DNA from 2 places in the Stenotrophomonas sp. YJH_SMC_16 genome. Region 2 is predicted to be linked to the other one. Evidence: predicted binding sites of a transcription regulator. Region 2 holds the regulator's gene; the other holds the start of a gene.
What was found. Region 2 encodes HrcA, which represses chaperone genes, less so after heat shock. Its sites were predicted from a motif close to TTNGCACTCNNNNNNNNNGAGTGCNAA; they were not measured.
Positions count from the first base shown of each region.

Region 1: the regulator HrcA is predicted to act here: its motif matches at 2,208-2,234, upstream of rpoH (RNA polymerase sigma factor RpoH).

Region 1 covers NZ_JCAFRH010000001.1:656,805-668,436, forward strand. Annotated here, with positions in the region: gene AC5P6E_RS02945 (RHS repeat domain-containing protein) at 1-972, opposite strand; gene rpoH (RNA polymerase sigma factor RpoH) at 1,321-2,196, opposite strand; gene ung (uracil-DNA glycosylase) at 2,475-3,188, opposite strand; gene AC5P6E_RS02960 (response regulator) at 3,185-4,027, opposite strand; gene ftsX (permease-like cell division protein FtsX) at 4,035-4,982, opposite strand; gene ftsE (cell division ATP-binding protein FtsE) at 4,986-5,672, opposite strand; gene rhlB (ATP-dependent RNA helicase RhlB) at 5,842-7,563, opposite strand; gene trxA (thioredoxin) at 8,074-8,403, shown strand; gene rho (transcription termination factor Rho) at 8,633-10,375, shown strand; gene AC5P6E_RS02990 (sensor domain-containing diguanylate cyclase) at 10,583-11,632, shown strand, end outside.
Region 2 covers NZ_JCAFRH010000003.1:69,165-80,796, forward strand. Annotated here, with positions in the region: gene pdxY (pyridoxal kinase) at 1-349, opposite strand, end outside; gene AC5P6E_RS07835 (MFS transporter) at 930-2,129, opposite strand; gene AC5P6E_RS07840 (helix-turn-helix domain-containing protein) at 2,202-2,999, shown strand; gene AC5P6E_RS07845 (hypothetical protein) at 3,002-3,892, opposite strand; gene dnaJ (molecular chaperone DnaJ) at 3,962-5,083, opposite strand; gene dnaK (molecular chaperone DnaK) at 5,238-7,163, opposite strand; gene grpE (nucleotide exchange factor GrpE) at 7,346-7,861, opposite strand; gene hrcA (heat-inducible transcriptional repressor HrcA) at 7,925-8,989, opposite strand; gene recN (DNA repair protein RecN) at 9,105-10,766, shown strand; gene AC5P6E_RS07875 (LysR family transcriptional regulator) at 10,901-11,632, opposite strand, start outside.

The DNA.
Region 1 (11,632 bases), on a different contig from region 2:
TCACTTCTTGTTTGGTATTCCGTTCATGCTGCCACCTTCCACAAATCTTTGATGGGTCAAGTCGCCAGCCTTGTCGACTATGTATTCAAACCGACCAGCCTTTCCATTGAGTTCACCGGGTAGCTGAGTCAGAGTGCGAACCACGCCGTCGCCTCCTGTCAATGGAGTATGAACACCTGCTTCTGCAGCGGTCTCTCGCATAAAGGTCGCTGAATTGTGCCCAGCGTCCGCTTTGAGTGCACTTCCAACAGGCCGGGAATTCAAAAGTGCCCGACCTTCTGCACTCAGAGCTTTGGATGCCGCAACACCTGCTCCACCGGCACCTGTAACTCCTGCGATATCAGCAGCGATACTGGTAGCTGCCGATACGACACTTGGATTGGCCATCGCAACCATGCCAGCTTCGATCAGCACTGGGGCAGCCATTGCCGCTGTAACGGCGATTGCGGCCGGTCTCATCGGCTCGTATACGGCGCCATTTCCGGCAGCAATATCTCTCCGATGCTGCTCAACGAATCGCTCTGCGGCCTGCCTTCCATCCGCATCGACGAACCTGTACGGATTCCCGTTCGCGTACCGATACCGATTGAACTGCTCAACTGGCATTTGGTGAGCGGTGACTGGGTCTACCGACAGAAACACGCCCAATTGTGGATCCATGTAGCGCTGTTGCATGTAGCTCAGCCCTGTAGCCGAGTCGCTCACATGTCCGGCGTACCCAGGTCCATCCGTGACCTGACCGCCTACCACGGCCCCGTAGGGCTCGTAGTCATATCGCTTGATGACGTTGCCGTTGGCATCGCTTTCCGCCACAACCGAGCCGAGGGCATCAGTGTGAATGTATGTGATCGTTGTCTGGGCGATTGCGGATGGTGACAGGCCAAGGCCCATTAGCAGCACGCAGCACAGCCAGACGCCTATGGCACCCAGCTTGCGAGTTCGATCTTCAAATCCCCCGAGGCGGGTCGACACACCGCCTGCAGTTCCCCCGAACCTGCGCATCATTCCAATCCATGAAGGAGCCTTGAAGCAAGGCTTGGCATTCATAGCACAGGAAGGCAGTCATCGGAGTCCAACTCCAGGACTGAGGCCAGAGGGACCATTCTGAATTGGACCAGGCCCTTGGCTATAAACCTCTCGAGGGATTGAACGGCTATCGGAAGCGCATGACTGCCCGCCATGGGCTGGTACTACTGAAGCAGCCGATCAGCGGCCCGCATTACCAACAGCCATGCCGGTCAAACGAAAAGCCCCGACCAACGCCGGGGCTTTTCATCAGAACGGGGGCCGGAAACAGGAACCGAACCAAAGATCTATGCCTTACGCGGTGAACAGCGCCTTCATCTTCTTCAGCGCGTTCGCTTCCACCTGGCGGATACGCTCGGCCGACACGCCGTACTCGTCGGCCAGCTCCTGCAGCGTCACCTTGCTGTCGGCATCCAGCCAGCGGCGGCGGATGATGTCGCGCGAACGGGCATCCAGCTCGGCCAGGCCTTCGCGCAGCAGCTGCATCTGGTTGTCTTCGCTGTCGGCACGCTCATAGGCCATCGACGGATCTTCGTCGTTGGCAACCAGGAACGCGGCCGGCGACGGCGGCGCATGTTCGTTGTCCTCGTCGGTGGGCGCATCGAAACCGATATCGCGACCGGACAGGCGCGATTCCATTTCCATGACCTCACGCTCGGACACGTTCAGGTCCTTGGCCACTGCGCTGACTTCCGCCGCGTTCATCCAGCCCAGGCGCGTCTTCGATTTGCGCAGGTTGAAGAACAGCTTGCGCTGCGCCTTGGTGGTAGCGACCTTGACGATGCGCCAGTTCTTCAGGATGAACTCGTGCATCTCGGCACGGATCCAGTGCACGGCGAAGGACACCAGGCGCACGCCCATGTCCGGGTCGAAGCGCTTGACCGCCTTCATCAGGCCGATGTTGCCTTCCTGGATCAGGTCGCCCAGTGCAAGACCGTAGCCGTTGTAGCCGCGGGCCACGTGCACCACGAAGCGCAGATGCGAATGCACCAGCTCGCGGGCGGCGTCCAGATCGTTGCCGTCGCGGAAGCGACGGGCCAGGTCCTGTTCGTCATCGACCGACAGCACCGGGATCTGGTGCACGGCACCGATGTAGGCGTCCAGCGAACCGAGCGCACTGGGAATCGGGAGATTGTTTGCCACAAGGGCAGTAGAGGTGTTCTGGCTCATAGGCACCCATCTTAGCAGTCCGGGATTTGGACTGCTAAAGGAGGAAAAAGTTCCAGCATCCTATTGATGCAACACTGGTCCCAAACAGAGCCCTACCGTAGCGCGATTTGATGACAGTGGCGAGCGCGCTTTTCGGGATTCACAATCCCTTGGAATTCAAGCAATTACTTGCCGGAAACCGGCCGATTCCGGTCAAGCGGAGCTGAACAGGCCGTCCCGGACGCCCATTCAGGGCCGGAAACGTTGCCCGGCGTTCAGCCCCGGACCGGCACCGCCGCTCAGAGCGCCGAACGCGGTGGCAGCGACCAGTCGATCGGAGCCTGGCCGCGGCGCTGCAGGTACTCGTTGGCCATCGAGAAATGGCGGCACCCCAGGAATCCACGGTGGGCCGACAACGGCGACGGGTGCGGCGACTTAAGCACGCGATGGCGACGGGTATCGATGACCTTGCCCTTCTTCTGCGCGTACGCGCCCCAGAGCATGAACACCAGACCGTCGCGTTCGCGGTTGAGCACATCCACCACGTGGTCGGTGAAGCCTTCCCAGCCTCGCCCCTGGTGCGCGCCGGCCTTGCCCTCTTCCACCGTCAACACGGCGTTGAGCAACAGCACGCCGCGCTGCGCCCACGGAATCAGGCAGCCGTGGTCCGGACGCGGGATACCCAGATCGCTCTCGATCTCCTTGTAGATGTTCAGCAGCGACGGCGGCACCGGTACGCCCGGCTGCACCGAGAAGCTCAGGCCATGGGCCTGGCCTCGGCCGTGGTACGGGTCCTGGCCGAGGATGACCACCTTTACCTGCTCGAACGGCGTGGCGTCGAACGCAGCAAAGATCTGCGGGCCAGGCGGGAACACTGCCGCACCAGCGGCCTTGCGCTGGCGCAGGAAGGCGGACAGCTCGCGCATCTGCGGCTGCATCAGGTAATCGCCGACATGCTGCTTCCAGCTCGGTTCCAGCTGGATCGTCGGGGTGCCGGCTACTTCGTCCATCATCGAATCAGGGGTCCATCGTTCAATCGGGCCAGGCGCAGCTGGAACAGTACCTTGGTGACCAGCAGCCGTTCTTCAATCGGCTTGAGCACCAGGTCGTTGGCGCCGGACTGCAGCAGCCCGGTCTGGTTGTGCGGATTGCCATCGCCGGTCATCACCAGCACCGGCAGGCGGCGCTTGCCGTAACCGAAGTCCACGCGCACGCGCTGCACCACGTCGCGGCCGCTCAGCTCGCCCTTCAGGGTGACGTCGGTCAGCACCAAGTCGATGCGATGGCGGCTGCGGCCCAGCGACTCGGCGGTGAGCAGGGTGAACGCCTCTTCGGCGCTGACCACGTGCAGCACGTTCAACTGCTGGCGCTCGAGCATGCGCTTGGTGGCCTCGGCCACCACGCGGCTGTCCTCGATATAGAGGATGGTGGCGCCGGGAATGGTCTGCGGCTGCACATAGCCACGGACGAAGGTCGCCAGTGCCTCGTGGCCCAGCGCCTTGTCGAAATAGTCGGTGACGTACTCGGTGAAGCGGCGCTGCTCCAGGTGTTGCTGGGCATCGCCGGAGACCACGATCACCGGCACATAGGCCTGGCCCGCCGCTTCGCGCACCATCCGCGCCAGCGCCAGGCCGTCGCCATCGCGCAGGGTCAGCGAGGTCGTCACCAGGTCGACCGGGCCCTGCGCCAGCGCCTGCTGCGCGTCTTCGATGCTGTCGCAGCCGATCACCTCCACGCCAGGCAGGTCACGCTGCAGGACGTCGGCGATCAGCTTGCGGACCAGCTTCGACCCGTCGACCACCATCACCCGCGTCGCGGGCCCTTCAAGGTGCTTCAGCGCTTGCGGTTGCATGCCGGTCTCAGGTGTCGGTCGGGCGGGTCTGGCGCAGGAAATGGCCGGTCACCAGCCACGCGCCCAGCCAACCCAGCAGCAGCGTGCCGAGCAGGACCAGGCTGCCATGCAGCAGGTCCAGGCCATGCAGCACGAACGGGCTGCCGTAGCTGCGCGAGAGTTCGGCCAGCGGCACGCGCAGGGCGGCGCCGGCCGCAGCAATCAGGGCCAGCGCCACCGCGCCGGCACCCAGTCCATACCACGCGCCCAGGTACAGGAACGGGCGGCGAATGAAGCCATCACTGGCGCCGAGCAGCTGCAGCACGCCGATCTCTTCGCGACGCGCCTGGATATCCAGGCGCACGGTGTTGCCGACCACCAGCGCGGCGCCCACGCCGAGCAGTACCGACAGCACCTGCACCAGCCGTGCGCCGAACGCCAGCCAGGCATCCAGACGCTGGCGCCACAGTGCATCGTGCTGCACCAGGTCGGCCTCGGGCAGGCTTTCCAGCGCGCGCGCCAGGCGTGCGTCGTCCTTGCCCTGGCCCGGGGTGATCACCAGCAGCGACGGCAGCGGGTTGTCGTTGAGTGCGTCAATCGCCTCGCCGAGGCCGGCGTCGCGCAGTTCCTGCAGGCCCTGCTCGGGCGTGCGCACGTTCACTTCGGCCACGTCATCGCGGTCGCGCAGCTGGCCAGCCAGGCGCAGCGCGCCGGGGCCATCGACGTTGCCCTTCAGGAACACGTTGATGTCGCGCGACTGCTGCACGCTGCCGGCGAACTGCTTGAGGTTGTCCAGCGCGATCGACAGGCCCAGCGGCAGGGCCAGCGCCAGCGCCATGACCATCACCGTCAGCAGGGTCGCCCACGGCTTGCGGAAGGCACGGCCGAGGCTGAACACCACGCTGTGCGCGTGGTGCTGGAACCAGACGCCCACGCGCGAGGGGGCGGCGGCTTCGCTGTTTTCGTTCTTCGCCATGCGTTACTCCGCCAGGTCCTGCGGCGAGATGTCATCCACCAGCCGGCCATGGTCGAGGATCAGCACGCGCTTGCGCATGCGGCGCAGCAGCGGCAGGTCGTGGCTGACCACCAGCACGCTGGTGCCACGCGAGGGCAGCTCGGCGAACAGGGCCATGATCTCCGCCGCCAGGGTCGGGTCGAGGTTGCCGGTCGGCTCGTCGGCCACCAGCAGCTTGGGTTCGCCGACGATGGCGCGGGCGATGCCGACGCGCTGCTGCTCGCCGGCCGACAGCTGCGACGGCAGTGCCTTCTCGCGATGGCCCAGGCCCATCCGCTCCAGCACCGAACGCACGCGCTTGCCGATGTCGCCACGACGGGTGCCGCGCAGGATCAGCGGCAGCGCCACGTTCTCGGCGATCGAGCGGTCCATCAGCAGCCGATGGTCCTGGTAGACCGCGCCGACCGCACGCCGATGGCGCGGAATGTCGCCGCCGCGCACCTTCAGCAGGTTGCGCTCGTCGAACACCACCGCACCGCGGCTGGGCCGCTCGTCCAGGTGGATCAACTTGAGCAGGGTGCTTTTGCCCGCACCGGAATGGCCGGTGACGAACAGCATCTCGCCCGGCGCGACCTCGAAGCTGACATCGGTCAGTGCCTCGTGGCCACCGGCGTACTGTTTGCTGACATTGTCGAAGCGCAGGACACTCATGCCCCGATTATGCAGGACCGGCGCGACGGCGTGGAGATGGTGGCGCGATTGGTGATAGCCGCGGGAGCAGCCGAGCGTAGGCTCGGCTCTACAGGGCGGCATGGGGGCTGTAGAGCCGAGCCCATGCTCGGCTCAGTGCGGACCAAGGTCCGCACCCACCACCGGCGGCTTAGTTGCCCGACAGCATCCGGCGGATCTTGCGGCCAATGCGGGTCAGGAACGAATCACCGGTATCAGCGGCGGTACGCACCGGCTTGGCCACCACCTGCACCGGGGTGACCGGGCTGGCGCCATTGCCGGCAGCGCTCTGCACGCCCTCGGCACCTTCGACCGGACGGCCGTGGCGACGACGACGGCGCTTGCGCGGCTTGTGCTCGCCGTCCACCGCACCTTCCGGTGCGCCTTCGGCGCGCGGCGGGCGCGGCGGACGCGGGGCCTGGGCAACGGCGCCTTCGGCACCGGCGGCCGGGGCGGCAGCGCCCTGTTCGCCCTCCACGCGCGGCTTGCGCGGGCCACGCGAACGGCGCTCGCCGCTGCGCTCACCGTCGCGACCACCACGGCCACCACCGCCTGAACGGCCGCCACTACGGCCACCGCCCCGACGCTCTTCCTCGGCGGCGCGGGCTTCGCGCGCTTCGCGGAAGATCTGGCCGACGCTTTCGTTGTCCTCGCCTTCCTCGCCTGCTGCGGGGGCCGGGCGTTCCGGGCGCGGCAGCGGGGTCAACAGTTCCTTGGTCACCGGCTCGGACGGAATCTTCTGCTCGATATAGGCCTCGATGTCCGGCAGGCCCATTGCATAGCGCTCACAGGCGAAGCTGATCGCGTCTCCCTCTTCACCCAGGCGCGCGGTACGACCGATGCGGTGCACGTAGTCTTCGGCATCGAACGGCAGGTCGTAGTTGTAGACGTACTTGATGCCGTCGATGTGCAGGCCGCGCGCAGCCACGTCGGTGGCCACCAGGATTTCCAGCTGGCCCTTCTGGAAGCGGTTGAGCAGGCTCTCACGCTTCTTCTGCGGCACGTCGCCGGACAGCACGCCCACGCGGTAGCCGGCCTTTTCCAGCGAACGCGCCACACGCTCGACGAACACCTTGGTGTTGACGAAGACCATGGTGCGCGCGCCTTCGCTGCGCGACAGCAGGCCCAGCAGCAGTGGGATCTTCTCGTCGTCGGCCGGGAAGTAGATGCGCTGGCGCACGCGCGCGGCGGTGATGGTCTCGGCTTCGACCACCAGCTTCTGCGGCTCGTTCATGTGCTCGTAGGCCAGCTCCAGCACGCGATGGCTGAGGGTGGCACTGAACAGCAGGGTCTGGCGGGTGGTGCGCTCGGGCATGCGGCGCAGCAGGAAGCGGATGTCCTTGATGAAGCCCAGGTCGAACATGCGGTCGGCTTCGTCCAGCACGCAGATCTCGCAGGCGTGCAGCGACACCACCTTGTGCTGTTTCACGTAGTCGATCAGGCGGCCCGGGGTGGCGATGATCACGTCCACGCCCTGCTGCAGCAGTTCGCGCTGCTTGTCGTAATCCACGCCGCCGTAGACCAGCGCGAAACGCAGGCCCAGATCGGAACCGAACTTGACCGCATCCTTGTGGATCTGGATGGCCAGTTCGCGGGTCGGGGCGAGGATCAGCGCGCGCGGATCTTCCGGCTTGCGGTCGGCCAGGGCCGGACGCGTCAGCAGGCGGTTCACGACAGCGACCAGGAAGGCCAGGGTCTTGCCGGTGCCGGTCTGAGCCTGGCCGGCAACATCACCACCGGGCAGCGCGACGGGCAGGGTCAGCGCCTGGATCGGGGTGCAACGGGTGAATCCGGCTCCTTCAAGACCGGCCTGCAGGGCCGGGTGCAGCTCGAAGGAGGAAAAGGTCAAATCGGTCAGCGGTTTGTCGCTCATGAGTCCGTCTTGGTATGGCCGCCGGCCCGTGGGGCGGCTGGCACTTCAGCGTCTAGGGGCACCGTCGCAAACTGCGGCCCCTGCGGCGGGTTGGCAGGCTGGGACCACCCGGTCCGTGCGCCGCACAATGCCCCAGTTTAACGCACTCGGGCCAGCAAACCGGAATGACCTGTCTCATAAAGTCAAGAGACGGCGCCCTTCACCCAGCCACACCGGACTTGAACGGCCCTGCCAGGCCCGCTGGTGTCGCCCACTGCCAGCCCCATGTACAGGAAGACAGTGAAATCCGACACATACCAGGCATCGAAGCGATCACGATACGCTGGGTTCCAGCCGGCGCCTGTCCCTGCCCTGCGATAGGGGTACACTGCCGGCCGTGAGCGTCCAGGCATCCCGCCGAACGCACCGCGGCAGTGCGCCGCGAGGCAACGACGAGGGTCGCGCCACCGGGCATGGCCCAGTTCACCCACCTCCGGCATGGCCGGGTGCAATCCAAGACGAGAAACCAAGATGAGCGACAAGGTTGTACATGTCGGCGACGCCGACTTTGATAGTGCAGTGCTGAATTCCAAGGAACCGGTGCTGGTCGATTTCTGGGCCGAGTGGTGTGGCCCGTGCAAGATGATCGCCCCGGCGCTGGACGAGCTGGCCGATGCCTACCAGGGCCGCGTCAAGATCGCCAAGGTCAACGTCGACCACAACCGTGCGCTGGCCGCCAAGTACCACGTGCGTTCGATTCCGTACCTGGTCGTGTTCAAGGACGGCGAGAAGGTTGGCGAGCAGATCGGTGCGGTGGGCAAGGCCCAGCTGGCCGGCCTGCTGGACAAGGCCCTGGCCTGATTCCTGCTGTTCTCCGGCAGCCGCCGACCGCGGCTGCCGGCGGGCGCCACGCGCCCATGATGAATGCTGTTCCCGGCAGCCCTTGCACGGCGCCGCAGGCCGATGATAGTGTCGGCATATCCGGCCGCGTTCGCGTGCCGCACCCTCTGGACGCAGTTTCCTCCAGACCCATTCCCAACGTTCGCCGCCCCAGCCGGGCGCTCGCACCTTCAAGCGAGGAATAACGCTCTTGTCCGATAACACTTCCGAAACCGGCAGCGCCGATGCGCCCGCCGAAAAGCGCGTGCGCAAGCCCCGCGTGAGCAAGGCCGCCGCCCCGGCAGCCGCCGAAACCAGCGCCGCTCCGGCGCAGCCGACCCTGCCGCTGGCCGCCGCGCCCGAGGCACCGGCTGCTGCCCCCGCACCGAGCGCGCCCGCCGCCGAGGCCCCTGCCAGCAGTGGCGGCGGCGAAGGCGGTGAGGGTCGCGAATCCGGCCAGCCGCGCCAGCAGAACCACCAGGGGGGCGGCCAGAACCAGGGCCAGAACCCGTACAACCAGAACGGCCAGCAGGGCCAGGGGCAAGGCCAGGGCAACCGCCGCGACCGCTTCCGCAACCGCCGCGACCGTGACCGCAACAACCGCTTCCGCGACGATGGCCTGCCCAACGACGGCGGCGAGCAGCAGCCGTTCGTGCCGCGCCCGCACGCCAACGTGCCCGAGGGCTTCCCGGTCTACTCGCTGAGCGACCTCAAGCGCATGCCGGCACAGAAGCTGCTGGAAATCGCCGAGCAGCTGCAGATCTCCGAAGGCGTGGCCCGCGCCCGCAAGCAGGATGTGATCTTCGCCCTGCTGAAGGTGCTGACCCGCCACGGTGACGGCGTCGCCGCCGACGGCGTGCTGGAAATCCTGCCGGACGGCTTCGGCTTCCTGCGCGCGGCCGAAGCCAGCTACCTGGCCGGCCCGGACGACACCTACATCTCGCCCAGCCAGATCCGCCGCTTCAACCTGCGCACCGGCGACCACATCTCCGGCCGCATCCGCTTCCCGAAGGACGGCGAGCGCTACTTCGCGCTGAACATCGTCGACACCATCAACGGTGAGCCGATCGAAGCGTCGAAGAACAAGGTGCTGTTCGAGAACCTGACCGCCCTGTTCCCGCGCCGCCGCTTCACCCTGGAGCGTGGCAACGGTTCGTCGGAAGACATCACCGGCCGCATCCTCGACCTGATGGCCCCGCAGGGCAAGGGCCAGCGCTCGCTCATCGTGTCGCAGCCGAAGGCCGGCAAGACCATGATGATGCAGCAGGTCGCTACTGCCATCACCACCAACCACCCGGACGTGCACCTGATCGTGCTGCTGATCGACGAGCGTCCGGAAGAAGTGACCGAAATGCAGCGCACCGTGCGCGGCGAGGTCATCAGCTCGACCTTCGACGAGCCGGCCGCGCGCCACGTGCAGGTGGCCGAAATGGTCATCGAGCGCGCCAAGCGCCTGGTCGAGCACAAGAAGGACGTGGTGATCCTGCTCGACTCGATCACCCGCCTGGCCCGTGCCTACAACAACGTGGTGCCGAGCTCGGGCAAGGTGCTGACCGGTGGCGTGGACGCCAACGCCCTGCACCGCCCGAAGCGCTTCTTCGGTGCCGCGCGTAACGTGGAAGAAGGCGGCAGCCTGACCATCATCGCCACCGCGCTGGTCGACACCGGCTCGAAGATGGACGAGGTGATCTACGAAGAGTTCAAGGGCACCGGCAACAGCGAAGTGCACCTGAGCCGCCGTATCGCTGAAAAGCGCGTGTTCCCGGCCATCGACATCAACCGTTCGGGCACCCGCCGCGAAGACCTGCTGATCGAGCCGGAACTGCTGCAGAAGATCTGGATCCTGCGCAAGCTGCTGCATCCGATGGATGAAATGGCCGCGATGGAGTTCCTGCTCGACAAGATGAAGAACACCAAGTCCAACGACGAGTTCTTCGGTTCGATGAAGCGCTGATCCACGGCGCTGCATCGGAAGAAACCTGCCGCTCGCTGCGGCAGGTTTTTTTTTGCCTGCAGGGCGACGCACTTCACTTCGCCGCCGCCCACTTTTGGCGATAATCCGCCGGCCCCTGCCCGGCCCTGACGGCCTGGCCACCGATTCCCGCTGTCGCCCCTTCCGGAGAACCGGTCGGGTCCAGCCTCCTGCCGGATCCGTCGACGCATGCGAACGCTGTCTCCCCGCCTCAACCTGGGCAAGCTGATCCTCGCCCTGGCCCTGCTCAGTGCCATCATCGCCCTGGCCAACACCCTGCTGGCCAGCTACCGGGTGCAGCGCGACCAGCTGGTCGGCAACACCCTGGAAGCCAACCGCGTCTATGCCACCAAGCTGGCCGAGACCACCCAGAACTTCCTGCTGGCTGCGCAGCAGCAGCTGGCCTATGCCGCGACCCGCCTGGGCGAGCACGACCTCGATCCGAAGCAGGCCCAGGATGAAGCCAGCCGCCTGCAACTACAGTCCAGCAGCTTCAACTCCTCGCTGGTGGTGGACGCCGACGGCCTGGTGATCGCCACCTCGCCGCAGACCCTGCAGCTGCAGGGTGAGGTGCTGCACAGTGTCGGCAACAACGCGGCGCTGGCGGCGCGCCAGCCGATGATCAGCGATCCCTACCAGTCGGCCACGGGCAAGCTGCTGGTGTCGCTGTCGCACCCGATCTTCGACCGCCAGGGTCGCTATCGCGGCTATGTAAGCGGCACCCTCTACCTGCGCCAGCGCAGCGCACTGCACACGCTGCTGGGCAAGCACTACTACCGCGACGGTTCCTACCTGTACGTGGTGGACCGCAATGGCCGCCTGCTGTACCACGCCGATGGCAAGCGGGTGGGTGACTACGTGGTCGGCAACCCGGCGGTGAAGGCCGTGGTGCGCGGGGAGCGTGGCGCACAGCAGGTACGCAACAACCGTGGTGTGTCGATGCTGGCCGGCTATGCGCCGGTGGCGGCCACTGGCTGGGGCATCATTGCCCAGCGCCCGACCGAGGCCACCCTGCAGCCGCTGTCACGGTTGATGACCGCAGTGATCTGGAATGCGATTCCGCTCGGCCTGCTGTCGCTGCTGGTCACCTGGTGGTTCGCGCGCCGCATTTCGATGCCGCTGTGGCAGCTGGCGCGCAATGTGCAGGGCGGCGAGGACACCGGCAATGCGATCAACCATGTCAGCGGCATCCGCGCCTGGTACTTCGAGGTCGCCCAGCTCAAGCAGGCCGTGCTGCAC
Region 2 (11,632 bases):
GCCAGTCGGCGAAGGCGGCACCATTGGCCGTGCTGCCAAAGTAGCCGGAGACGAGCATCCTCGCCCGCTGCGGCAGGCCACGCTCGTGGGTGCCCCGCAACAGATCGGCGAACCAGTCGGCGGGCAGCACGCGACCGCGGGTGGTGTCGTAGAACGGCGCGTTGCTCAGCAGCACGGTCGGAATTTCGGCTACGCGCACGCCGAGCGCGCGCATCGGCGGTACGGCGGCGCTGTTGCCGGCATGGCCGTAGACAAGTTGCGACTGGACCGAGATGACATCGATCGGCGACGGGCCGTCGGGCCGCTGGCGGCGGCCGTGGACCAGGTGGTTATCAAGGAATTCGCTCATGGCCGCATTCTACGCCCAAGGGGGTTTTCGGCAGGGCTTGCAGCCCTGCACCTGCTCTATGCAACGGCAACGGCAACGGCAACGGCAAAAGCCAGAGCGGCATTCCGTGAGTTGGCGGGGCGGTGTGGGTGGTCAGGACACGCCGTAAACCCATCCATGGGGGCTCGATGGCGCCATCCATGGCGCCAACGGTCCTGCCCACCCACACCCCCCGCCTTCGACAGATTCATGCGGCTGTTGGTAACTGCGGCTGTTGGTGGGTGTCGACCTTGGTCGACACGGTAGATCCATGCCATGCGTGGATGAATTCATTCGATATCTGACAGATGTGTCGACCAAGGTCGACACCCACCAGAGCAGAGTGCTGCTCCAACAGATCGCGGCCAACTGTCGAAGGCGGGGTGGGTCCGGTTGAGGGGGCGTGAGCCGCATGGATGCGGCGACCGAGCTACATGGACGTACTTGCAGCGTCCCCCTCAACCGGACCCACCCCGCCAACCCACGGATAGCCAGCTTCTGCTGTTGACGTTGACGTTGCTTCGGCGGGTGCAGGGCTGCAAGCCCTGCAAACCAAAACCCCTCAGTGAGCAGCAGGCCGAGATGGCGGCAGCCACGCCGCCACGATGCCGAGTAGCGGCAGGAACGCGGTCAGCTGGTAGACGTACTCAATGCTGGTCTTGTCCGCCAGCAGGCCGAGCACGGCAGCACCCAGTCCACCCATGCCGAAGGCGAAGCCGAAGAACAGGCCGGACACCATGCCGATGCGGTGCGGCATCATCTCCTGCGCATACACCACGATCGCCGAGAACGCTGACGACAACACGAAACCGATCAGCACGGCCAGTACCGTGGTCCAGAACAGATCCGCATGCGGCAGCATCAACGCGAACGGGGCCACGCCGAAGATCGAGGTCCAGATGATCGGCTTGCGGCCGATGCGATCACCCAGCGGGCCGCCGAGGAAGCCGCCGGCCGCGGACGCCACCAGGAATGCGAACAGGTGCAGCTGCGCCTGTGCCACCGGAATGCCGAAATGGTGGATCAGGTAAAAGGTGAAGTAGCTGCCGATGCTGGCCATGTAGAAGTACTTGCTGAAGATCAGCACCAGCAGGATCGCCAGCACCTTGGCCACGGTGCGCGGCGGATGGCGCGGCGCCGTCGAGGCGGTGCTGGCCGGGCGCGGGATGCCCAAGTGCAGCGCGTACCAGCGGCCGACATAGGTCAGCAGCGCGATGCCGATCAGGGCGGCGCCGGCAAACCACGATGCGGCATGCTGGCCATACGGCACGATCACCGCCGCTGCAATCAGCGGGCCCAGCGCGGTACCGAAGTTGCCGCCGACCTGGAACACCGACTGTGCAAAACCATGGCGACCGCCCGAGGCCAGCCGCGCGATGCGCGAGGCTTCCGGATGGAAGATGGCCGAACCAATGCCGACCATCGCCGCCGCCATCAGCACCACCGCGTAGTTCGGTGCGAAACCGAGCAGCAGCATGCCGCACAGGGTCGAGGCCATGCCGATCGGCAGCGAGTACGGCGCCGGGCGGCGGTCGGTGGCCATGCCGATCAAGGGCTGGAAGATCGAGGCGGTGAGCTGGTAGGTCAGCGTGATCAGGCCGATCTGGGTGAAGCTCAGGTTGAAGCCGCCCTTGATCACCGGATAGATGGCCAGGATCAGCGACTGCATCATGTCGTTGACGACATGCGAGGTGGAAATGGCGGCCAGCACGCCGGGGGCCACCGGGCGTGAGGTCATTGCAGGAGAAGCCAGGGTTGACATGGACACAGTCAGGTTGGGGGCGAGCCACGCATGCTACGGTGACCTCCCCCTCCCTTCTGCCGCGTTCGGGTCATGGCATATCGCAAAAAGGACACGCCCTGCCCGGTCCGCGAGACTGCGCCGTGGAACGAGGTTCCGGTGCACCGCCCAGTGACCTGCCGCGCCCGCCACTACAAGCCCGGCACCCACATCGCGCCCCACCGGCACCGCCGTCACCAGCTGGTGTTCGCCATGTCCGGACTGATGGTGGTGCGTGCGGACGGCGGCCGCTGGGTGGTGCCCTCGACCCGCGCGATCTGGGTCCCGGCCGGCATGGCCCATGCGGTGGACTGCATCGCCGAAGTACACATGCGCAGCCTGTACGTGGAGCCGGACTTCGCGCCGCAGCTGCCGGACGAAGCGTTCGCGGTACAGGTGGCGCCGCTGCTGCGCGAGCTGCTGCTGGCCGCCAGCCTGATCGAGACCGCGCATGTGGACGACAGCCGCGACGGCCGCGTGGTGCGCCTGCTGCTGGACGAGCTGCACCGCATGGACGTGCTGCCGCTGCACCTGCCCTCCCCCACCGACCCGCGCCTGCAGCGGATCTGCCAGCACATCCAGAAGCATCCCGGCGACGACGCCACGCTGCAGGATTGGGCGCAGGCGCTGCAGGTGGACGTGAAAACCATCCAGCGCCATTTCGCCAGCGAACTGGGCATGACGTTCGGCCAGTGGCGACAACAGGCGCGGCTGCTGGCCGCGATGGAACGGCTGGCGGTCGGCGACAAGGTCATCGATGTCGCGCTGGCGATGGGTTACGACAGCCCAAGCGCGTTCACCAGCATGTTCAAGCGGCAGCTGGGGCAGACACCGGCGGCGTTTTTTCGTTGATGCTAACGATCCGCGGGCACATGTGGATCGCGCATCAGACGAAATTCCCATGTATCACTGTCCACCAGCGGATAGTGCAACGGGAAAACCTGTCCTGCCACGCGTGCCTGCACCGGCACACCCTCGATCCGGCAACCTCCGGGCTGGTGGAATCCGACCAGCTCGGTAATGCTCAGATTGTCGGTGTCGTCCTCTGCAGAGAAGTACGCGGCAAACGCCGGATTGCCGCTGACACGACGCCGCAGTACGACCCGCCCAACGTCGGGTGCGTACCAGCTGATGCTTCGCTCCAGGCCCTCGACCACGCCATCACCTGCATTGGGCCTGTCCGCTCCGGCAACTGCGCGCGCATTGGACTTCCGCCAGCGCGCTTCACGCTCGATGCGATAGGCGCTGATATCTCCCAGTGCAGTGCGCACGGTTTCGATGGCCGTTACCCGGCTCTGGCCCTGTTCTTCGTAGTCGTAACGATAACGGCCGGAACGCGCGTTGAACTCTCCGGGCTCCTCGAACCTGTCCTGCCACTGGTCACCCACCTTGAGCGGGAAGCGCAGCAGCACTTTGTCGCCCTTGCGCAGCGGATTGACGTCGGCGTACGTATCGATCCATTCACGCCGTAGAGTTCCCTCCGCGATCTCCAGTTCACGCTGACCGTTCTGGGCTACCTTCAGCAGCATTGGCGTCGCCGGGAAACCCGCTCCGCCGGAGTAGGTCCATTGCGTGCCCGGAGCTGATGTCGGCGCTGCCTGCGGGCCGGACAAGGGCGCGTCCAGGCGGCACTCTTCGGCCGATACCGTGCCGATGAAGGACAAGGCTGCAGTCAACGCCCCGCACAGAATGGCGCGAGGTGCCATGCGCGGTCCGAAATGCAGGTGCAGGATCATGTCGCGCATTGTAAGACCCTCGGACACGAAAACGCCGGGCATCGCCCGGCGCTACCGTTCAACGCTTCCGTTGAAAACTCAGGACGTCATCCGGTCCCAGAAGCCCTTCACGCCATCGATGAAGGTGGCCGACTTCGGCGAATGCTTGCGCGCTTCCTCACCGACGAAGGTGGCTTCGAACTGCTCCAGCAGCTTGCGCTGCTCGTTGGTGAGGTTGACCGGGGTCTCCACCACCACACGGCAGTACAGGTCGCCCTCGCTGCGGCTGCGCACCGAACGTACGCCCTTGCCACGCAGGCGGAACAGCTTGCCGGTCTGGGTCTCGGCCGGGATGCGGATCTCCGCCTCACCGCCCAACGTGGCCACGCGCACAGTGTCGCCCAGTGCGGCCTGCGAGATGCGGATCGGCACTTCGCAGTGCAGGTCGTCGCCATCGCGCTGGAAGATCGCATGCTCACGCACGCGCACTTCCACGTACAGATCACCCGGCGGCGTACCGACCGGGCCGGCTTCGCCCTCGCCCTGCAGGCGGATGCGGTCGCCGGTGTCGACGCCGGCCGGCACCTTCACCGACAGCACCTTGTCTTCCTCGACACGGCCGTTGCCATGGCAGGTCTTGCAGGGCTTGGCGATGATCTGGCCACGGCCGCCGCAGTTGTGGCAGGCCTGCTGCATGGCGAAGATGCCGCGCTGGATGCGCACCTGGCCACGGCCATGGCAGACGTTGCAGGTCTCGACCTTGCCGTCTTCGGAGCCACTGCCATCGCAGTCGCCGCACTCGGCCAGGGTCGGAATCTCGATGCGGCGCTCGACGCCGCGCACGGCTTCTTCCAGGTCCAGCTCCATCACGTAGCCGATGTCGGCGCCGCGACGGGCCTGGCGCGGACCACCGCCGCCACCAAAGATGTTGCCGAAGATATCGCCGAAGATATCGTTCATGTCCGGGCCGCCCGGACCACCGCCGCCCATGCCGTGCTCGAACGCGGCGTGGCCGTGGCTGTCATACATGCGGCGCTTGTTGCCGTCGGACAGTACTTCGTAGGCTTCCTTGCACTCCTTGAAGGAGGCTTCGGCCGCCGTATCGCCCGGGTTGCGGTCCGGGTGGAACTTCATCGCGCAGCGGCGGTAAGCCTTCTTCAGCTCGTCGTCGGTGGCGGTGCGGGCAACGCCCAGCACTTCGTAGTAATCGCGCTTGCTCATATCGTGAATCGGGTTCCGGAAAGTCGGGATTCGTCAAAGCGGAAGAGCGGAACCAGGTCCGCTCTTGCGTCGGGCGCCCCGACACGCCGGTGGGCGGTCAGGACCCTGATGCGACAACGGGACGCTGATGGCCAGCGTCCCGTGTCGGTCCGGATCAGGACTTCTTGTCGTCCTTGACTTCGGTGAACTCGGCGTCGACCACGTCATCCTGCGCCTTGCCTGCGTTGCCGGCGTCGGCACCCGGGGCAGCACCGCCCTGGTCGGCCGAAGCGGCAGCGAACAGCGACTGGCCAGCTTCTTCCAGCGCCTTCGACTTGGCTTCGATCTGTGCCTTGTCGTCACCCTTCATCGCGGTTTCCAGATCGGCCAGGGCCGCCTCGACCTTGCCGATCACTTCGCCACCGACCTTGCTGCCGTGCTCGGTGATCGCGCTGCGGGTGCCGTGGATCAGGGCGTCGGCCTGGTTGCGGGCCTGCACCAGTTCCTGGAACTTCTTGTCTTCTTCGCGGTTGGCTTCCGCGTCGGCGACCATGCGTGCGATCTCTTCCTCGGACAGACCCGAACCGGCCTTGATCTCGACCTTCTGTTCCTTGTTGGTCTTCTTGTCCTTGGCCGACACGTGCAGGATGCCGTTGGCGTCGATGTCGAAGGACACTTCCACCTGCGGCAGGCCACGCGGCGCCGGCTCGATGCCGGACAGGTCGAACTTGGCCAGCGACTTGTTGAAGCGGGCCTGTTCGCGCTCACCCTGCAGCACGTGCACGGTCACGGCCGACTGGTTGTCCTCGGCGGTGGAGAACACCTGCGAGGCCTTGGTCGGGATGGTGGTGTTCTTCTCGATGATCTTGGTGAACACGCCGCCCATGGTTTCGATGCCCAGCGACAGCGGGGTCACGTCCAGCAGCAGCACGTCCTTGACGTCGCCACCCAGCACGCCGCCCTGGATCGCCGCACCCAGTGCCACGGCCTCGTCGGGGTTGACGTCCTTGCGCGGTTCCTTGCCGAAGAACTCGGTCACCGCCTGCTGCACCTTCGGCATGCGGGTCTGGCCGCCGACCAGGATCACTTCGCTGATGTCGCTCGAACGCAGGCCGGCATCGTTCAGGGCGACGCGGCACGGCTCGATCGACTTCTTGATCAGGTCGTCCACCAGCGCTTCCAGCTTGGCGCGGGTCAGCTTGATGTTCAGGTGCTTCGGACCCGACGCGTCAGCGGTGACGTACGGCAGGTTCACTTCGGTCTGCTGGGCGCTGGACAGCTCGATCTTGGCGCGCTCGGCAGCGTCCTTCAGGCGCTGCAGGGCCAGCGGATCCTTGCGCAGGTCGATGCCCTGGTCCTTGTTGAACTCTTCAACCAGGTACTCGATGACGCGGTTGTCGAAGTCTTCGCCGCCCAGGAAGGTGTCGCCGTTGGTGGCCAGCACTTCGAACTGCTTCTCGCCGTCCACGTTCGCGATCTCGATCACCGAGACGTCGAAGGTGCCGCCGCCCAGGTCGTACACCACGATCTTGCGATCCTTGTTGTCGCCCTTGTCCAGGCCATAGGCCAGCGCGGCCGCGGTCGGCTCGTTGATGATGCGCTTGACGTCCAGACCGGCAATGCGGCCGGCGTCCTTGGTCGCCTGGCGCTGGCTGTCGTTGAAGTAGGCCGGCACGGTGATGACCGCTTCGGTGACCTTCTCACCGAGGAAGTCCTCGGCGGTCTTCTTCATCTTTTCCAGCACCTTGGCCGAGATTTCCTGCGGGGCCATCTTCTTGCCGTCGCTGGTCGACACCCAGGCATCGCCATTGTCATGGGCGAGGATGCCGTACGGGACGTGGGCGATGTCCTTCTGCACTTCGGCGTCGGTGAACTTGCGGCCGATCAGGCGCTTCACCGCGTAGAAGGTGTTCTTCGGGTTGGTCACGGCCTGGCGCTTGGCCGAGGCGCCGACCAGGACTTCGCCGTCCTTGGTGTAGGCGACGATCGACGGGGTGGTGCGATCGCCTTCCGAATTCTCGATGACGCGGGCCTTGCCGCCGTCCATGATCGCCACGCACGAGTTGGTGGTGCCGAGGTCGATACCAATGATCTTGCCCATGGGGGAGACTCCTGAGGATGCTTGTTGGGGTCAGTCCGGCCGTTCGGCCGGTGGATGAATACGATGTGGGGGAGGCTCGTGGAACATTCAAGCCATCTCCCGAACGCTGTGTTCAGCGCCTGGAAAACCTTGCCAGGCATGGCCTGGCTCGACCGGGGCCGGGCATCACCCGGCCCAGTCAATCAATCGGCGGCCACCACCACCAGCGCCGGCCGCAGCAGGCGCTCGTTCAGCAGGTAGCCCTTCTGGAACACGGTCACCACGCTGCCGGGGGCCGCGCCCGGGGCCGGCACCTGGCTGATGGCCTGGTGGTGTTCCGGGTTGAACGGCTGGCCGGTCGGGTCCAGCAGGACCAGACCGTTGTCGGCGGCAACCTTCAGCAGCTGCTTGTAGGTCAGCTCCAGGCCTTCGCGCAGCGGGTGCGGGTCGTCGCCGGCGGCCTTCAGGCCGGCATCCAGGCTGTCGAACACCGGCAGCAGCTCGCCGAGCAGCTTCTCGTTGGCGAACTTGCGGGCCTGCTCGATGTCACGGGCCACGCGCTTGCGCTGGTTCTCCAGGTCGGCGCGCTCACGCAGCGCATCGGCCTTGATCTGCTCGACTTCGGCGCGCAGGCGCTCCACTTCGTCGTTGACGCCGGCGGCGGCAGCCGCATCAGCGGCACTCTGCTGGGATTCGATATCTGGCTGTTCGTGGTTCATGTCTGGGTCCCTGGCGGTCACTCTCCGCCTCCACCCACCCTAGTGTGGGCGGGATGCTGCGTTTCAAGCGTCGGATGTTCCGGGAGTGCGCCCGGCGGGTGAAAAGGCCGCGCCGAGCACATCGGCGGTGGCCTGCACCAGCGGGATCATGCGGTCGTAGGCCATCCGCTTGGGGCCGATCACGCCCAGCACGCCCAGCACCTGGCCGTTGGCGGTGTACGGGGCGGTGACCAGCGAGACGCCCTGCAGCGGCATCATCCCCGTCTCCTCGCCGATGAAGATGCGCACGCCCGGCGCCTGGATGGTCCGCTCCAGCAGCTGCAGGATCTCGCGCTTGCTGGAGAACAGCTCGAACAGTTCACGCAGGCGCTCCAGGTCGGACAGGTCCTGCACCCCCATCAGGCGGGTCTGGCCGGCCACCAGCATGTCGTCGGCCGCTGGCTGCAGGGCCTGCTCGGCCAGCTCGATGCTGTGCGCCAGCAGCTGTTCCAGCTCGGAGCGGGCGTCGCGCAACTCCAGCAGCAGGCGGGTGCGGATCTCGGCCATCGGCAGGCCGGCGAAATGGGCGTTGAGGTAGTTGGCGACCTGCTCCAGCTGGCCTGGCGCGAACTCCTGCCGGGTCTCGATGACCCGGTTCTGCACCTCGTTGTCGGCGAACACCAGGATCGCCAGTACGCGGCGCCCGTCCAGCGCCACGAAATCGATCTGGCGGAAGGCGAACTGCTCGCGCCGCGGCGCGCTGACCACGCCGACGAAGTGGCTCATGGCCGACAGCAGCTCCGAGGCGCTGCCGAGCAGGGCCTGGGTGCTGCCGCCGCCAGCCAGTTCCTGACGCAACCGGGCCAGCTCGCCCTCGCCCGGCGGCTGCATCTGCAGCAGGCTGTCGACGAACACCCGGTAGCCGTGTGCGGTCGGGACGCGCCCGGCCGAGGTGTGCGGCGAGGCCAGCAGCCCCAGGTCCTCCAGGTCGCCGAGGATGTTGCGGATGGTGGCCGGGCTGACCTCCAGGCCGGCCACGCGCGCCAACGTCTGCGAGCCGACCGGCTCACCGTCCTGGATGTAACGCGCGATCAGCGTGCGCAGCAGATGGCGCGCACGCGGGGCAAGCTGGTCGGGAGAACCGTGCATGGAATCAACCTGTGAGACACGGACACTAGATAATGGCGGCGCATCACCTTGGCAAGTCATTGGACCTCCCTCGCCCACGTGCTAGCGTTGCGCGGCTGCTGATACCCCCTTACCCATGCTCAGACATCTTTCGATCAAGGATTTTGCCGTCGTCCGCGCCACCGAACTGGAGTTCGGGCCAGGCATGACCGTCGTTTCAGGCGAGACCGGCGCCGGCAAGTCGCTGATGGTCGACGCGCTGGGCTTCCTGTCCGGCCTGCGAGCCGACAGCGGCGTGGTCCGCCACGGCGCCGCGCGCGCCGAGCTTTCGGCCGAGTTCACGCTGGACCAGCTGCAGGCCGCGCGCCAGTGGCTGGCCGACAACGAGCTGGACGACGAAGAACAATGCCAGCTGCGCCGCGTGATCCGTGCAGACGGCGGTTCGCGGGCGTGGATCAATGGCCGCCCGGTGACCCTGGCCCAGCTGGGCGACCTGGCCTCGTTGCTGGTGGAGATCCACGGCCAGCACGAACAGCAGGCCCTGCTGGCGCGCCCGTCGCAGCTGGCCCTGCTGGATGCCTATGCCGGCAACGAGAACGAGCGCCGCCAGGTGCGCCGCGCCGCGGCCGCATGGCAGGCACTGGTCGATGAATCGCTGGCGCTGTCGCAACAGGGCGACGTGAGTGACCGGATCGGCTTCCTGGAACATCAGCTGCGCGAGCTGGACCGCGAAGACCTGGAGCCAGAGTCGATCGTGGCGCTCGGTGCCAGCCATCGCCGCCAGGCCCACGCCAGCGCCCTGCTGAGCGCCTGCCAGGCCGCCAGCAACCAGCTCAACGGCGATGACGGCAGCTCCGCGCTGGACCTGCTGCAGCAGGTGCGCCACGAGCTGTCGCGCCTGATCGAACACGACCCGCGCCTGGGCGAGGTGGACGGCCTGATCGAGAACGCCTCGATCCAGCTGCACGAAGCCCTGTCGCTGCTGGACCGGGTGCACGATGACCTCGATGCCGACCCGGAGCAGTTCGAAGAGAACGAGCGCCGTCTCGGCCGCCTGCACGACCTGGCCCGCAAGCACCGCGTGCCGATGGACGAGCTGGGCGCGCAGCGCGAGCGCATGCACGCCGAAGTGGAGCAGCTGCGCGGCGCCGACGAACGCCTGCAGCGCCTGGCCGGCGAGATCGACAAGGCCGCCGCCGCCTGGCGTGTGCAGGCTGAAGTGCTGACCGCCAGCCGTCGCAGCGCTGCTGCCGAACTGTCGGCCACCACCACCGGCATCATCGCCGAGCTGGGCATGGGCGGCGGCCAGTTCCTGATCGAGCTGGAACCGCAGGACGCCGGCAAGCCGGACCCGCAGGGCGCCGAACGCGTGGAGTTCCTGGTCGCCGCCAACGCCGGCCAGCCGCCGCGCGCCCTGCGCAAGGTGGCCTCGGGCGGTGAACTGTCGCGCATTTCGCTGGCCATCGAAGTGGCCGCGCTGGACCTGGATGCGGTGCCGACCATGGTGTTCGACGAGGTCGACTCCGGCATCGGTGGCGCCGTGGCCGACATTGTCGGCCAGAAGCTGCGCGCCCTCGGCGAGAAGCGCCAGGTGCTGTGCGTGACCCACCTGCCACAGGTCGCCTCCAAGGGCCACGCGCATTACCGGGTCAGCAAGGCGCCAGTGGAAGGCATGACCCAGAGCGCAGTGGAAAAGCTGGACAGCAAGGCGCGCGAGGAAGAGCTGGCACGCATGCTCGGCGGCGTGGAAGTGAGCAAGGAAGCGCGCGCCGCCGCACGCAAGCTGCTGCAGGCCTGAGGCCTGTTCACGGTTATCCACGCATCGCGTGGATCTACAACCCACCCGCACGGTAGTGCCGGCCGCTGGCCGGCAACCCAACACCGGTGGACGATGTTCGAGAGGTTGCCGGCCAGCGCCCGGCACTACCCGTATCACCCCAACGGCCGCTCCAGATCCACGTTCTCCACCAGGTAATCCAGGAACGCGCGCACCCGCAGCGGCAGGTAGCCGCCCTGTCCCAGGAACACCGCGTGCACCTCTTCCAGGTCACCGGGATTGGCTTCCTCCAGCACCGGCAGCAGGCGTCCGGCAGCGATGTCGGCCTGCACCTGGAACGCTGCCAGCCGTGCCATGCCCAGACCACCCAGCACCAGCTGCCGCAGTGCATCACCGTTGCTGGCGCGGGCATTGCCACTGGGCAGCACCATCCGCTCGCGTCCGTCCTGCAGCAATGGCCAGCCCTGCATCGCCCGGGCATGGCCGATGTCCAGCCGATTGTGCGACTGCAGCTCCTCAGCGTCGCGCGGCAGCCCATGCCGCTGCGCGTAGGCCGGCGCGGCCACGATCATCATCCGCGTCGCGCCCAGCCGCCGCGCCACCAGGCTGGAGCTCTTCAGCGGCCCGGCCCGCACCGCCACATCGGTGCGCTGCTCCAGCAGGTCGATCACCTCGTCGTTGAGGGTCAGGTCCACGCCCACCTGCGGGTTGCGCTCCAGGAACGCCGGCAGCAGCGGCAACAGGAAGTGCTGGCCAAACGGCACGTTGGAATTGACCCGCAGCCGTCCGCGCGGCTCGGCATGTGCGCTGGCGCAGCGTTCGGCCTCCTCCAGGTCGGCCAGCACGCGCAGGCCACGTTCATAGAACGCGCAGCCTTCCGGGGTCAG